DNA from 2 places in the Paenibacillus enshidis genome. Region 1 is predicted to be linked to the other one. Evidence: riboswitches for the same ligand, from Rfam matches in the RefSeq annotation. Region 1 holds a riboswitch; the other holds the start of a gene.
The links. A riboswitch is a leader RNA that binds a small molecule or an ion and turns the genes downstream of it on or off. The one in region 1 is predicted to bind cobalamin.
Positions count from the first base shown of each region.

Region 2: another riboswitch for cobalamin. It lies ahead of ACE41H_RS02870 (FecCD family ABC transporter permease); the one in region 1 lies ahead of nikB (nickel ABC transporter permease).

Region 1 is NZ_JBHHMI010000041.1:8,149-16,215, forward strand. Features, by position in the region: gene ACE41H_RS23970 (N-acetylglucosamine kinase) at 1-34, opposite strand, end outside; gene ACE41H_RS23975 (extracellular solute-binding protein) at 46-1,674, opposite strand; gene ACE41H_RS23980 (carbohydrate ABC transporter permease) at 1,734-2,627, opposite strand; gene ACE41H_RS23985 (ABC transporter permease) at 2,670-3,533, opposite strand; gene ACE41H_RS23990 (AraC family transcriptional regulator) at 3,868-4,770, opposite strand; gene brfA (ribosome rescue factor BrfA) at 4,838-5,053, opposite strand; cobalamin riboswitch at 5,254-5,446, shown strand; gene nikB (nickel ABC transporter permease) at 5,621-6,559, shown strand; gene nikC (nickel transporter permease) at 6,560-7,402, shown strand; gene ACE41H_RS24010 (ABC transporter substrate-binding protein) at 7,419-8,067, shown strand, end outside.
Region 2 is NZ_JBHHMI010000002.1:62,369-70,435, reverse strand. Features, by position in the region: gene aguA (agmatine deiminase) at 1-233, shown strand, start outside; gene ACE41H_RS02880 (aldehyde dehydrogenase family protein) at 307-1,779, shown strand; gene gabT (4-aminobutyrate--2-oxoglutarate transaminase) at 1,794-3,137, shown strand; cobalamin riboswitch at 3,214-3,415, shown strand; gene ACE41H_RS02870 (FecCD family ABC transporter permease) at 3,635-4,717, shown strand; gene ACE41H_RS02865 (ABC transporter ATP-binding protein) at 4,714-5,535, shown strand; gene ACE41H_RS02860 (ABC transporter substrate-binding protein) at 5,528-6,547, shown strand; gene ACE41H_RS02855 (LysR family transcriptional regulator) at 6,650-7,540, opposite strand; gene ACE41H_RS02850 (ABC transporter substrate-binding protein) at 7,717-8,067, shown strand, end outside.

The DNA.
Region 1 (8,067 bases):
TGCCACCACCGTCTACACCCAAGTAATAGTTCAATGCTCTCTCTCCTATTTCAGCTTGCTTAGATTCTCCTGCCATCTTTCTGTCTTGTACTTCAGCAGCCGCTCATACCCGGCCTGCTGCGCGTCCGCTTCCGCCTGATCCAGTATGGCAAGCACCTCGTCCTCAGATTTGGCGGACATGACTGAAGCGGCAAAGGCTTTATCATAAATATCCAGCACGCTTTGCGCCACAATGCCCTCATCCGAATCCCCCGCAGGATCAAGGTTGGTAAATTCCGTCGTGTTATATTGTGTTTTCCATGTTATCTCTGACTGCCACCGCGACTCCCAGTTTTGCTTTTCAGGCGGCAATGTCTTTTCGAATTTCATCTTTGAATTATCTACATACACCGTATTGCCGACCCATTGGAGATTCACGGTTGAGTTCATGAACTCGTCACGGGCCTTGGTATCATTAACGTATTTCTCCGTAAACAGCGGAGCTTCGTCCTCGTCAGCACCGTCCCAGAACGTGCCCTCAGGTCCCCACATAATAATCCGCTGCCCTTCGGGTCCTGTCATCCAGTCCAGGAAGGCGAAGATGGCCTCCGGATTTTTCGCCGATTGGGTAATGACGCTTACGTTCCAGCCCTGCTGCTTATAATCTCCAGGGAAAATATTATTCTTATCAAGGCCCTGCTTGCGGATCGGCCAGATCATGAAATAGCCTGCCTCCGGGTCTTCGGCTGACAGTATCGCATTTCCGATCGCCCCATACTCGGTCGGACTGGATGCGGCATATACGGCAACCTGACCGTTGCGGATCTTTTGCTCAATTTGTTCCGGCTTCTGGGTGAACGCATCCTGGGTGATCAATCCTTCCCGGTACAGCTTATTCGCCAGCTGCAGGCCTTCACGATAAGCCGGATCTTTAAAAATGGAGGTCAGCTGCTCCCCGTTTGGCACGGCCATCATGCTGTTAAACAGATACGGGCGTTTTTCGGCAAAGGCAGTGGTGAGGATATCCACTCCGTTCGCCTTTTCACCCACTTCAAACGGAATGACATCAGGGTATTTCTCCTTCACCATTTTCAGGTAGGCATAAAAATCATCCGTGGTTTCCAGCGAAGGTGAACCCAGCTCGTTATAAATCTTCTTGTTCACTACATACCCCGCGTTGCCGTTCGGCTGTGTCGTATACCAGTTCGGGAACTGATACAGCTTGCCATCCGGGGAACGCAGCATATCCAGCGTAGATTCTCCCGCCCATTTCTTCAGGTTGGGATATTTATCGAGATAGTCATCAAACGGAACCAGCATGCCCGCCGCACGCAGCTTCTCTACATCAGGACCCCGTTCCAGCCAGATGACGTCAGGCAGCTCGCCCGAGACGATCATGGTGCTCAGCTTCTGTTTGGCGTTGCCGCCTGAGCTGATGGGTTCAACGGTTACCTTTTTATTTTCCTGAATCCACTTGGTGGCTATATCCTCGCCCCATACCGGCATCGTATACCAGTCATAATGACCGTAGAACGAAAAGGCTAACGGATCCGTACCTAGCGTTACCGGTTCACCTTTAGCGGTTGAGGGACCTTCCTCGCCGCCACCTGAACCCGAGCATCCGGTCAAACCGAGCATCATGACAAGCATGACTGACAGAAAATACAAGAGCGCTTTCTTTTTCCAACCATCCATGGTACCTTCCCCCTTGTATGCACTTGCAGAGAATGAATGAAGCGCCGCCGGCTGCCAGGCTACTCCTTCAATGATCCAATCATGACCCCTTTAACGAAGTATTTCTGCACAAACGGATACACAAGCAGGATCGGTACGGTGGCCACCATCATCGTAGCCATGGAGAGCGACTTGGTGGTTACACTCTTCATCTGATTCAAATGGCTTGCCGCCGCAGAATCCATTTGGGACATCTGCTCTTTCATGATGTTTGAATTGAGAATCTGCTGCAGCTTGGTCTGAATGGGCAACAGGTCCAGATTGGTGATATAAATGCTGGGGGCGAACCAGTCATTCCAATGATAGACTGCGGTAAACAGGGACAAGGTCGCCAGCACCGGCCCCGACAGCGGCAGAATGATGCGGAAAAATACGCCCCAGTGCGAGCAGCCGTCAATCCGCGCCGATTCATCGAGACCGTCCGGCATGCCCATAAAAAATGTCCGGAAAATAATCATGTTCCATACGCTGATAATGCCGGGAATAATCATGACCCAGAACGTATCAATCAGGTGCAGCTCACGGATAAGCAGATAGGTCGGAATCAGTCCTCCGCTGAAGTACATGGTGATGATGCAGACAATCATATAAAATTTACGCCCCATCAGCTCCCGCTTGGTCATGCCGTAGGCAAAGACGGCTGTCGCAAGTATCGACAGAACGGTCCCGATCACCGTCCGCAGCACCGAAATGATAAACCCGTCGATCAGCCGCTTATCCTTGAACACAACCGCGTAGTTCTCCAGCGTAAAGGCTCTGGGCCAAAAGGTAACGCCTCCCCGCAGCGTATCGTTGCCGTCATTGAACGAGATGACCGCCGCGTTCCAGAACGGATAAAAGGCAGCGAATCCGAGCAATGTCAGCAAAACATAGATGATAAACGTCAGCACCTTGTCTTCCAGGGTCAGCTTCATGCATCTCCTCCTCTCTGCCGAATCTCCCGGACCACGTCCGGTTTACCACAGGCTATTGCCGGATTTGCGAGCAGCATAGTTGGCGGCTGCCAACAGGCCGACACTGATCAGCGCCTTGAATAATCCGACAGCAGTGGCATACGAATAACGCGAATTCTGTATCCCCACCCGATACACGTAGGTATCGATAACATCCCCTACATCCCGCAGCACCGGATTTGCGCCAAGCAGCAGGATGTCGTCAAAGCCTGCATTCAGCAGATTGCCGATGGCGAGAATCATAAATACGATAATGACCGGCATAATGGAGGGAATCGTAATCGAAAAGATTTGCCGCAGACGGCTTGCCCCATCCATCGCTGCGGCTTCATACAGCTGCGGATTAACACCCGCAATGGCCGCCAGATAGACGATGGAGGCGAAGCCGATCTCCTTCCAGACTCCGGTGGTCACCAGGATGGTCCAGAAGTATTCGGGCAACGACAGGAAATTGATGGGTGCTTCGATCAGGTTCAATTTCATCAGCGCAATGTTGAGGCTGCCGTTATCTGTAGACAGCAAGGATACGACAAAGCCGGAAACGATGACCCAGGACAGAAAATGAGGAAGATAGCTGATCGTCTGAATCGTCCTTTTGAATACCCGGCTGCGAATCTCGTTCAGCATCAACGCGAGAATAATGGGCGCAGGGAAGCCGACCAGCAGCTTCAGCAGGCTGATGACAACGGTGTTCCTTATGATCTTCCAAAACTCGGGTGCATGGAAGAACATTTCGAAATGCTTGAAGCCTACCCACGGACTTGCCAGAAAGCCTTTGAACATGTTGTAATCCTGAAAGGCCATTAGCACCCCGTACATCGGGACGTAGCTGAACACGATAATGAAAAGCAGCGCAGGCACAACCATCAGCTGAATTTCCCACTGCCGGGCAAATCTGACCAACCGTCCCGGCTTTCGATAGGCTTCGCTGTTCGGGTTGGCCGCCAATTGCCGCTCCGTACGAACGCCACTCTGCAGAAACGCCCCCCCCTTTTAACAGGAACTCTGCGGTTTCTGTTTGTTAGAACCGCGTCAGGCAACCTGTCTTTTCTTCTTATTTTACAGGGCGAAAACAATACATTTCTTCTGTTAAACGTCTGTAAAGTTACGTTATCTTACTGGTTTTTTAATTATATTGGCCCGATGAGGGGGAACTCTATCTTCCAGTGTCAACTGTGAGTGATATTTTATTAGAAAATGGCTATTTTTGAAGCGTGGGGGTATGATGCTGACGCATTCTGGCATGTTTCGGGGATTGGCCGATGTGCTTTTTGAACAAATGATTGAAATTGGACAGGCTGCGAAAGCCGCATTCCATGGCGACATCCATGATCTTCATCTGCGTCTGCTCCAGCAGCATCAGCGCATGCTCCAATCGGAGCTGAATCAGGTATTCCAGGGGGGAAGTGCCGACAGCCCGGCGGAAAATATCGCTGAACCTGGACGGACTGAGGTAAACAATGGCAGCAAGCTCCTCCAGGGTCCAGGGGTGGGAAAGCTTTTCTTCCATGGCGTGGATGACTTGACGCATTTTTTCAAGCTGAAGTGAGCTGACGTTGGCACTGCTGCACTGTCTGGCGTCTTCCAGACGGAAATAACGGTTCACACAGGAAAGAAAGCGCAGCAAGTGGGAATACACCAGGGAAATATACGATGGACGGGCTTGCTCATGCTCCTGCTGCATCTCCAGCAAAAGCGTACGCAGCTCCCCGATATGCGGCGAAGTGCGGTCAAGCAGGTTGGTGAAATGGCTGCCCATATCCTTGTATGGGGACAGAATCTCCGGATCATAACGCAGGCTGCTGACAAACCAGGACATATCGAACTCAATGACCATGATGACAAGATCCTTCACTTCATACGCGCAGTGCAGATCATTGGAGTTGATCAGCAGAATGTCTCCCTGCCGGAATTCAAATCTTTTGCCATTAATGATGTAGTACCCGGAGCCGGACTTAATATAATTGATCTCCAGCACATCATGCCAGTGCAGCTTCTGGTAAGGGGAGCTGACGCCGATGGTGTCTGCAATGTAAATCGGGTATTTTTTGTCCAGGTTCACTTTCTCTCTGGGAATGATCTCTCCGGTGCGGGCTAATGTCATGACGGCTCACTCCTGTACGGTAAGGATTATACATAGGATACCATCTTTCCGCCCTGCTGTAGCAGAGTTACGCCAAAATTTCCTCAAAACGAAAAAAAGCGCCATCGTCTCCGATCCGCTTTTTATGCTTTAATTTATGCAGTTTTTCCAGCCTGGTGGTGGTGGTTCGTACATGCTGCGACAGAGCGCCGTACTGATCGTTCGTTTTCCGGTTGTCCGCAAAGCTGCGTTTTCCCGCACGCTCTGCCTGGGATATGGCTTTTTGGGTTTTGGTACGAGCCATGATGATTCACTCCTTAGAAGGTATAAGCTTACACATATACTATACGCAGTCATAGAGATTCATGCAACGTAAAAAGCCCGATGGAACAGCGCAGTCTTGAACTTGGCCAGCTGCAAAGTAAAAGAAGCAGAAAAGCTTTGCCCATTTCAAGCACGCCCGTTATACTGAAATGAGGCTGCTTTACACTTGTAAAACATATCAACTGCATACATGGAACTGGGTGCTCCATCTACAAGGATGGCTGCTTAAAAGGGAAGTCCGGTGCAATACCGGCGCGGTCCCGCCACTGTAACAGAGGAGTCGCAGCAAGTGCCACCGGGTCATAACCCGGGAAGGCCGCTGCAAGGATGATGATTCTGGAGCCAGGAGACCTGCCCGTTCAACAACACAGCAATGCCTACGGAAGATAGGAAGGTGTTACAGGAGTCCGATTTTCATTGAAAATCTGTCTATTTGGAGCGACTTTTTTCCGTTTCGGTGCGGGAAAAGCCGCTTTTTTGCTTGTGTATTTTCAAAATGCTGCTATGCAACAGTATTTACTACCCTCAGGAGAGGACGGCGAATGGCGTGAGCCGATATATTGTCCATAGATTGCTTCAACTGGCCGCCGTGCTGCTGGGCATTTCGTTCCTGACCTTCCTGCTCACCTACCTGTCGCCGGGTGATCCTGCACGATTGATGCTGATGTCTACCGGAGTTACTCCCTCAGAGGAACTGGTTGCACAGGTGCGGACGGAGCTGGGGCTGGACGAGCCTTTCCTTGTTCGGTATGGCTCATGGGTCCTGCATGCGCTGACCGGTGATTTTGGCATGTCCTATAAATACGGATATCCGGTGACAGAGATCCTGCTGTCCAGAATGCCTGCTACGCTGGAGCTTGCCGGTGCCGCTCTGCTGCTGGTGGTGCTGATCTCCTTTCCACTGGGGATGACAGCTGCTATGCAACCGAATCGTGCAAAGGATTATTTCATCCGTGTGTTTTCCTTTGCAGGGCTGTCTATGCCAAGCTTCTGGCTGGGGCTGTTACTAATGCTGATTTTCGCAGTTAAGCTGCAGCTGCTGCCGGTCATGGGACGTTCAGGAGTCCGCAGCCTGATCCTCCCGGCCTGCACGCTGGCTGTGCCGTTGATTGCGCAGTATAGCAGGCAGATTCGCACGGTGCTGCTGGAGGAAATGTCCCAGGATTATGTGATCGGGGCCAAGGCGCGCGGTGTACGGGAGGGCACGATCATGCTGCGGTATGTTCTGCCAAATGCGCTGCTGCCGTTAATGACTTTGCTCGGGATGTCTGCAGGCGCTTTACTTGGCGGCGCAGCGATCATAGAGAGTGTGTTCGGCTGGCCGGGTGTGGGCCAATTGGCGCTGGAGGCGATCATCGCACGCGACTATCCGCTGATTCAGGGCTATGTCATCTGGATGGCCGTCATCTATGTATCTATTAATTTGGTCGTGGATGTATGGACACATATCCGGGACCCACGGCTCAGACTTGGAGAGGACGTATAAATGAGAATGCTGATACAGCAACTGGCACAGTTATGGATACAGCAGCGGCTATTCTCCATCTGGTTAGGACTGGCCGGACTATGGCTGGTGCTGGCCATATTTGCACCTTTACTGGCTCCCCATGATCCCTTTGCAACGGACTTCACGAAGGTGCTGCAGCCTCCGGACAGGCAGTACCCCTTGGGAACGGATCAACTGGGACGCTGTGTGCTGTCACGGGTGCTGTACGGGGCAAAGACCTCGCTGCTCATGACCTTCATTTTGGTTGCGGTTGTGGCTGCGATTGGCGTGACGATTGGTGTTCTGGCAGGTTATGCGGGCAAATGGGTGGATAGCGTGCTTATGCGGCTCGCGGACACACTGATGGCGTTTCCGGGTATTATTTTTGCCATTGCGGTTGCGGGCATGCTTGGTCCCGGCCTGATTCATACCGTAGTGGCACTCTCTGTCGTGTGGTGGGCCAAATATGCCCGCATGGTGCGCAGTCTGGTCATTCAGCATAAGCAGAAGGAATACATCACTGCCGCTGCGCTCGGCGGGGCACGGCCTGTCCGTATTCTGGCGCGCTATATTCTGCCCAATGTGCTGCCACCGCTAATCGTCATGGCGATGATGGATATCGGCGGCATGTTATTGTCCATCTCTGGCTTGTCCTTTCTCGGACTTGGCGCACAGCCGCCGGAGCCGGAGTGGGGAGCACTGTTGAACGAAGGACGAAGATATATGCAGACCGCACCCTGGCTGCTGATTTATCCGGGTCTTGCTATTTTTGGCACGGTCATGATCTTTAATCTGCTGGGGGACAGCCTGCGTGACGTGCTTGATCCCAGACATAAGCGCTAGCATGAGGAGAGATATAATGAAGAGGCGGGACAAAGCTTTTTACACGAATCGATTTGGAAGTATGTCTGTATGGGTGTTGATGGTGCTGCTGCTGTCTGCATGTGGAGGGGGAACGGCGGGCAATTCCGGCTCTGGCGGTGCAGAGAGTACACAAGCTGCCGGAGCTGCGGGGTCTGCGGCAACAGGAAATGAAGCAACTGCAGGCACGCACCTGAATGTGGCATTGTTCTGGCTGGGGACAAATCTTGATCCGGCAGAGGAATGGAACGGCTGGACGCTGACGCGCGCGGCCATCGGTGAGACGCTCATCCAGTTCGATGAGAAGATGCAGATGGTTCCCAAGCTCGCAGATCGCTGGGAGCGTCAGGATGATAAGACCTGGCTATTCCATATCCGTGAAGGGGTGACCTTCCATAACGGAAAGCCGGTGACAGCGGAGGCGGTGCAGAAATCGCTCGAACGCTCTCTTTCTCTGAACCCGCGCGGCAAGTCCACGCTCCCGATCGCTTCGATGAGTTCCGAAGGCCAGAACCTGACGATCCGCACCAGCGAACCTTACGCATCCTTGCCAGGCAACATTGCTGAGCCTTTGTTTGTCATCGTGGATACCACTGCGGATACGTCTGCTTTTGCCCAAAAGCCGATTGCCACTGGCCCATATATGG
Region 2 (8,067 bases), on a different contig from region 1:
GCTACAGCCGGGCGACGGGAACGTGCTTTGCTGCTACTTATGTCAATTTTTATATTTGTAATGGAGGCGTGATCATCCCGGCCTTTGGCGACCCGCGCGATCAGGATGCCCTTAAACAAATTAGCGCGTTGTTCCCGGACAGAAAGGTGGTCCAGGTGAACACGCACGAAATTGCGCTTGGCGGCGGCAACATTCACTGTATCACCCAGCAGCAGCCCACCGGCGATCGTTGACATAACCTTATTTGCAGTCCGTTACTCGTTATTTGCAGGCTTGACCGTTTCACATTTCTTGGGGGCAGGAGGAATGTTCATGTTACGGATGTATATCGGTGGACAATGGGTGGAAGCCGTATCAGGCGAAACGAGGAAAATTGTCAATCCGGCGAACGGGGAAACCATCGCACAGGCGGCGGAAGGCGGTGTCGTGGACGCGCGGAAGGCCATTGCCGAAGCGCGCAGCGCGTTTGATGAAGGCGGCTGGCCTGAGACGCCTGCCACGGAACGGGCGCGGCTGCTGTTCAGGCTGGCGGATTTGCTGGAGGCGGAGAAGGAGGAGTTCGCACGGCTGGAGACGCTGGACAGCGGGAAACCGCTGCGGGAAGCGGAGGGGGACGTGCACGACGCCATCGCCTGCTTCCGCTATTACGCCGGACTGGCAACGAAACCGCACGGGCAAACCTATGAAGTGGCCGACCCGATGCAGGCCATCGTCGTACGCGAGCCAATCGGCGTGTGCGGCCAGATTGTGCCGTGGAATTATCCGTTGCTGATGGCCGCCTGGAAGCTGGCGCCTGCGCTCGCGGCAGGTAATACGGTTGTGTTTAAGCCGTCGGAGCTTACGCCGGTAACTGCCGTCAAGCTGTTCGAGCTCATTGAGCGCACCGATTTCCCGGCCGGAGTGGCCAATCTTGTGCTCGGAGCAGGCCCTACGGTCGGTCATGAACTGGCGGCAAACGATGCGGTGGATAAAATCGCCTTTACCGGCGGCACGGCCACGGGACGCAGCATTATGCAGGCAGCCGCCGGCAATATGAAGAAAATATCGCTGGAGCTTGGCGGCAAATCACCGAATATCGTATTTGCTGATGCCGATTTCGAAACAGCGGTGGAGTACGCCATGTTCGCCATCTTCGCGGGCCAGGGGCAAATTTGCGCGGCTGGCTCGCGTCTGCTGCTGGAAGAAAGCATGTACGAGCGCTTCTTGGCCCGGCTGGTGGAGCGGACGAAGCGCATCGTCGTTGGCAGCGGCCTTGACGAAGGCACAGAGATGGGTCCGCTCGTATCGGAGGCGCATTTGCAAAAAGTGCTCAGCTATATTGAGCTGGGCAAAGAAGAAGGCGCAACGCTGGTGTGCGGCGGGGAAAGGCTGACGGAAGGCGAGTATGCCAGGGGCTATTTCCTGCAGCCGACCATTTTTACAGATACGAAGCCGGATATGCGCATTGTACGCGAGGAGATTTTCGGCCCGGTGCTCGTCGTGCAGACATTCAAGGATGAAGCGGAAGCGGTCCGCCTGGCGAACGACACAGTGTATGGGCTTGCCGGCGCGGTATTCACGAATAACGGAGCAAGGGCGCAGCGGGTCGTCCGGAAGCTACGGGCAGGCATCACCTGGATTAATACGTTTCATCCTACCTACAATGAAGCCCCCTGGGGCGGATACAAGCAGAGCGGCATCGGCAGAGAACTGGGAACCTTCGGCTACGAGGCCTATACGGAGGTTAAGCAAATCAATACCAATCTGCAGGTCGAGCCCCTTGGCTGGTACCGCAATTAAGGAGAGCGATGAGGTTGGGGAAAGAGCGCAAGTATGCCAGGATTGAAGGTCCGCTTCCCGGGCCGAAAACGGCTGAGCTGCTCCGTAGAAGGGAGGCGGCCGTAGCGGGCGGTGTCGGCAATAACTTTCCGCTGTTTGTGGAAAGCGCCAGCGGCGCGCTGCTCACGGATGTGGACGGCAACGTGTTTCTCGATTTCGCCGGCGCGATCGGCACGATGAATGCCGGCCATTGCCCGCCGGCGGTCGTGCAGGCCGTGCAGCGGCAGGCGGAGCGGTTTCTGCATACATGCTTTCATGTCGGCATGTATGAGCCGTATATAGAGCTGGCCGAGAAGCTTGCGGCGCTTGCGCCGGGCTCCTTTGCCAAAAAAGCGGTGCTGCTGAACAGCGGTGCCGAAGCGGTGGAAAATGCCGTGAAAATCGCCCGCAAGTATACCGGCAAGCCCGGCATCGTCTCCTTTACACGCGGCTTTCATGGGCGTACGCTGCTGGGCATGAGCTTGACCAGCAAGGTGCGGCCGTATAAATTCCAGATGGGCCCGTTCGCCCCGGCTACATATAAGGCCCCTTATCCTTACCCGTACTATCGTCCGGAGACCATGAGCGAGGAGCAGTATGCGCGCTTCTGTCTCGACCAGTTTGCGGATTTTCTGCTGACCGAGGCTGCGCCTGAGGAACTGGCGGCGGTCATTATGGAGCCGGTGCAGGGAGAAGGGGGCTTTATTGTACCGCCAAAGCTGTTCGTCCATGGTGTGTTTGAGCTGTGCAAGCAGCATGGCATTCTCTTCATTGCGGATGAAATCCAGACCGGTTTTGGCCGTACGGGTGTGATGTTTGCCAGCACGCATTTTGGCATTGAGCCGGATCTCATCACCGTATCCAAATCACTTGCCGCAGGTTTGCCGATCAGCGCCGTTGTCGGCAGAGCGGATATTATGGATGCGCCTAATCCGGGAGAGATCGGGGGAACTTACGGTGGCAGCCCGTTGGGATGCGTGGCTGCTCTTGCCGTCATTGACCAGATGGAACGGGAGAATCTTTGTGAACGGGCCGGGCAGATCGGACTGCGGATCAGAGAACATTTTGATAATCTGCAAAAGCAGTACCCTATCCTCGGTGATGTCCGTGGTCTCGGAGCGATGTGCGCTGTTGAATTTACGGATCCATCCAGTGGCAAGCCTGCCGCAGCATTTGCGGCAAAGCTGGTTCGTGCCTGTTATGACAGAGGTGTCATTTTGCTTACTGCCGGTATTCATGGGAACGTGATCCGTTTTCTGACTCCACTGGTCATTACCGACGAGCAACTGGAGGAAGGCCTTGACATTATAAGCGAATCGCTTGCGGACATGTATGCTTGAGCCTTTTAGCGTTGTTTAAAGAAATGGACAACTGTTTCTATACATGCTACCATTATATTGTTTTTCATATTATATTTTAGTATTTTAAAGAACAGGTGACGAGCTGTGCGTAAGCGCAGCCTCGTCTTAAAAGGGAAGCCGGTGCAAATCCGGCACGGTCCCGCCACTGTAAGCGAGGAGCCGGTCTGCAAGTTCGTGTCACTGTCGTTATTCGACGGGAAGGCCGCAGACGGTGAAGATCCGCAAGTCAGGAGACCTGCCTGCTTCTTGGATGTCACTAACCTACGCGGATAGGGGGTGGCCGGCACGGTTCACGAGCATGTCGTCGGGCTTTTTTTCAGCTGTTTTCATTTTCTGTTGTGATCATGGAAGCTCAGCCTGAATACTGCCCTGCGCTTTTCTTTGATCCAGTACGGGCACTCTCATCAACTTGAGGGTGCTTTTTTTGCTGTGTATTTTAAGAATCTCCTTAAGTTTAAAGGGAGGAAAGGAGCTAAATGAACAAAAAGCAGAATGGAGGGCCTCAAGCGAAACCTGTATGGTTTGTGGCTCATCTACTGGCATGGACGATTATCCTGATCGCTTCAATCACCATCTCTGTCATGCTTGGACCCGTGCGCATTCATCCCGAGCAGGTGTGGAACATTGCCTTTTCTCATCTTCCTCTCCTGGATGGCTGGATGGATGGATCGTGGACGAAAGCGCAGGAGCATATTGTGTGGAATATCCGCTTCCCCCGGGTTTTACTGGGGGCTGTCATTGGCGCCGGATTGGCTGTCACAGGAGCGGCGATTCAAGCTCTTACACGGAACTCGCTGGCTGATCCTTACATCCTGGGCGTTTCTTCGGGGGCGTCCACAGCGGCGGTGCTTGTGATTATTTTCGGAGCCTTCCGTTTTCTCGGGATATACGCGCTGCCTCTTTCCGCATTTGCAGGCTCGCTGCTTGCCATGGTGCTCGTGTTCATCCTGGCCAAGGTTGGTGGAGAGATTTCAACAACGAGATTGCTGCTGTCCGGTATTGTCACTTCCATGATGCTGTCAGCCGCCACTAACTTTATCGTCACATTGGCCCCCCATGCGGACGGCATCCGCTCCGCAATGTATTGGATGATGGGCAGTCTGACCGGCGCGAAATGGGAGCATCTGACCGTCCCGGCCCTTATCGTTGCTGTGGGAGCTGCAGTGCTATTGTCCCTGCACCGTTCGCTGAATTCCCTGCTTATGGGGGAGGAGGCGGCAGTGACGTTGGGAGTCAACATTGCCGCTTTTCGTATTTTACTCGTCGTTATTACAGCCCTGATAACAGGCACGATTGTCTCTGTAAGCGGTTCTATCGGCTTCGTCGGGCTGATGATTCCACACATCGCCAGGATAATGACCGGTTCCGATCATCGCCGGGTACTGCCGTTAAGCATGCTGCTTGGTGCGATATTCATGATCTGGGCGGATGTGGCCGCACGGCTCGTGCTGGCACCGGAGGAGCTGCCGATTGGCATCGTCACAGCCTTATGCGGAGGGCCGTTCTTCATCTGGCTGCTGCGCAGAAGTACATACTCATTTGGAGGGAACGGTAAATGAATGTGTCGGTTGAAGGAGTCTCCTACAGTGTGCAGGACAAACAACTGATTGATTCAATTCTGCTGCATGTGCGAAAGGGTGAGCTTGTCGGGCTGATCGGGCCAAACGGCAGCGGAAAATCCACTCTTCTGAAAAATATTTACCGTGTCCTGCAGCCTGATTCCGGCCGGATATCGATTGACGGACAGAACCTGCATTCCATATCGCATCGAGAGACAGCCCGGCAGATCGCTGTAGTGAGCCAGGAAGCACCGGTCGCCTTCGATTTCTCCGTCAAAGACATGGTCTTGATGGGACGTAATCCTCATAAAAAGTGGTATCAGCCGGATAGTGGGGAGGATCTGAGGTTGGTGGAGCAGGCGCTGGAACGTGTCGGCTTGCTGCAGGATGTGGGGCGCAGCTTCTCAACCCTGTCCGGTGGAGAAAAGCAGCGTGTTCTTATCGCGCGGGCGCTTGCACAGCAGGCCAGATTTCTTATTCTGGACGAGCCTACCAATCATCTGGATATCAAGCATCAGCTGCAAATTATGGATCTGGTAAAAGGGCTCAAAATCACTTCATTGGCGGCGCTGCATGATCTGAACATCGCGGCCTGCTACTGTGACCGCTTGGTTGTCATGAAGGATGGCAAAGTAATTGTGGCAGGGACACCGGAGGAAATCCTCAAGCCCGAGCTGCTGTTTACCATTTTTGAAGTGGCGACTGAGGTGGTCAGGCATCCGATTACAGGCAAACCATCAATAACATTTCTGCCAGAGATGAGCGGAATGGAAAATATCAGTCCAAATGATTGGACAAGCGGAGGAAGCCATGATTAAGTTTAAAAGATTATTCAATCTGTGTTTGGTTGGCACAGCATTGATTTGCCTGCTGTCTGCGTGCGGTAGCGCTTCTCAGAAAGCTGCGGCCATATCACCAGCCGGGGCGCAATCGGACCGGCAGAATTCAGGGGAAGAGCCGGTTGTCATTGAAAATATGGGGGAAAAGCTTGTGTTCACCGAACCTCCGCAGCGTGCCGTTACGCTGAATCAGCATGCGACAGAGGTGATGCTGGCGCTTGGCCTGGAGAATTCCATGGTGGGGACGGCTTATTTGGATGACCAAATTCTTCCTGAGTACAAAGAACAGTACGACAAAATTCCTGTGTTGTCGGAACAATACCCGTCCCAGGAAGTGTTTTTTGCAGCAAATCCGGATTTTGCCTACGCGGGCTGGAAAAGCGCCTTTACCGAAAAGACACTTGGTTCCAGAGCAGAACTCGCCGGGCAAGGCGTGCAAACCTATGTCCAGGAATCTTCAAACAAGCCAGGTCCGACAATGGACGATGTGTATCAGGACATTTTGAATATTGGCCGGATTTTTCGTGTCGAGGAAAGGGCGCAAGCTCTTGTGGATGACATGAAACAGAAAGTCGGGCAGATCCAGGAAAGCATCGGTACGGTCAGCGAGCCTGTCAAGGTGTTCGTCTATGACAGCGGTGATGATACCGCGTTTACGGCAGCCAACACTTATCTGACAAGCCTGATTAACATGGCGGGCGGAAAAAACATTTTTGATGATATCGAAAAAGGCTGGGCCACGGTCAGCTGGGAGGAGGTTGTGAACCGCAACCCGGACGTCATTGTCATCGTCGATTATGGGGATACAAGCGTGGAACAGAAGAAAGCTCTGCTGCTGAGCAACGCTGCATTAGCGGATGTTGCCGCCATCAAGAACAAACGCTTTGTTGTGATGCCTCTTTCGGCAGCAGCGGAAGGGATACGCGCACCGATGGCGTTAAGGACACTTGCCAATGGATTTTATCCTGATAAAGCAGCAGATATGAAATAGTTGTTTGTTTTTCAAAATCAAAAGAAGCCTTTCCTGGAATTGAAGCGGTGAGCAGCAGTTCCGGAGGAGGGCTTCTTTTACGTAATTTTAACAAGCGGGGAATTATGTAAATACATAATCATTCACTGTAAGTAATGTAATCAGGTGGTTCATTGGCGCCGTAATATGTTTGTTTTTGGACAAAAGGATTTGCGAATAAAACGGCAGGATAGCTCCCCGCGTAATAGAAAAGCCGGACAGGGCATGCTGAAGAAGCTGCTGCTCAACGGCAATTCTGGGAATCATCGCGATTCCCATACCATAGATGACACATTGCTTGATCCCCTCAATACTTCCCATTTCAGACACGGTTTCATAAGTCACACCATGATCGTTCATGGATTGCTCCAGCGCTTCCCGGTATTTGCACCCTTTCTCTGTAAAAATAAACGAGCTGTTGTGCAGCTCATGAATCGATACATCATCCCTGCCGCTCAGAGGATGGTTTTGCGGGCAAATGAATATAAATTCCTCATTGCGAATAGGAAAAGCTCTTAAGTCAGGAGCTGAAACGGGAGTGCTTAATACGATCGCCAAATCAATCTCATTATTTTTTAGTTTACGAATGTTGTCTTCATCAGATGCAGGAAAAAAAGTGACATTCAGCTTTGGATACGTCTTACGGAACAATTGAAAATACGGAGGAAGTAAAAAAGCGGCAAGTGTCTCCGTCGTGCCAATTCGCAGGTCTACGGCAGAATCCGGAATGAGCAGATTCTCTGCCCCCAGATAACCCTCAACAATCTTGTCCGCAAAGTGAAGAAGTCTGAATCCCGGCTCGGTCAGCTTTAATTTGTTGCCGTTTCGCACAAACAGCTTGGTGCCGAAATGGTTCTCAAGCTTCTTAATCTGTACACTGACCGTTGGCTGCGCATAGTTCAACTGCTCTGCTGCTTTCGTGAGGCTCAGGAAGCGTGCAGCTTCACGAAAAGTAATAAAGTATTGAATATCCATGCTTCTCCCCCACCGTGAAGTATTAAACATCGTAATTGTTCGATTACGATCGTTAGAGATAAGTAATACACCTCGTATGCTATATTATAAACTATTCCAAGTGGAAAACTATACTATAATTCGTGAAGAAGTGGAGGAGTCCTGTGAATCTATCATTTAAAAGGCTGCCTATCGTAATGTTATTAAGTTTAGTCCTTGTGCTTGCCGCATGCAGCGGCAAGCCGGAAGCCTCCAGCGTACAAGGGAATGAAGAGGGCAATCCCGTTTCCGGCGGCATATTGGAGGTAGCCTATCCCGCCAATCCTGCCACACTTGATCCTCATCTGACCACCAATCAAGCGACGAGAGACGTCTCCCGCAATATCTATGAACAGCTGCTGACGCTGAACAAAAACTATGAGGTTATTCCTCAACTGGCCGAATCCTATGAGGTTAGTGAGGATGGGAAAACCTATACCTTCTATCTTCGTCAAGGTGTGCTGTTTCATAACGGCAAGGAGATGAAAGCTGAAGATGTAGTAGCCTCC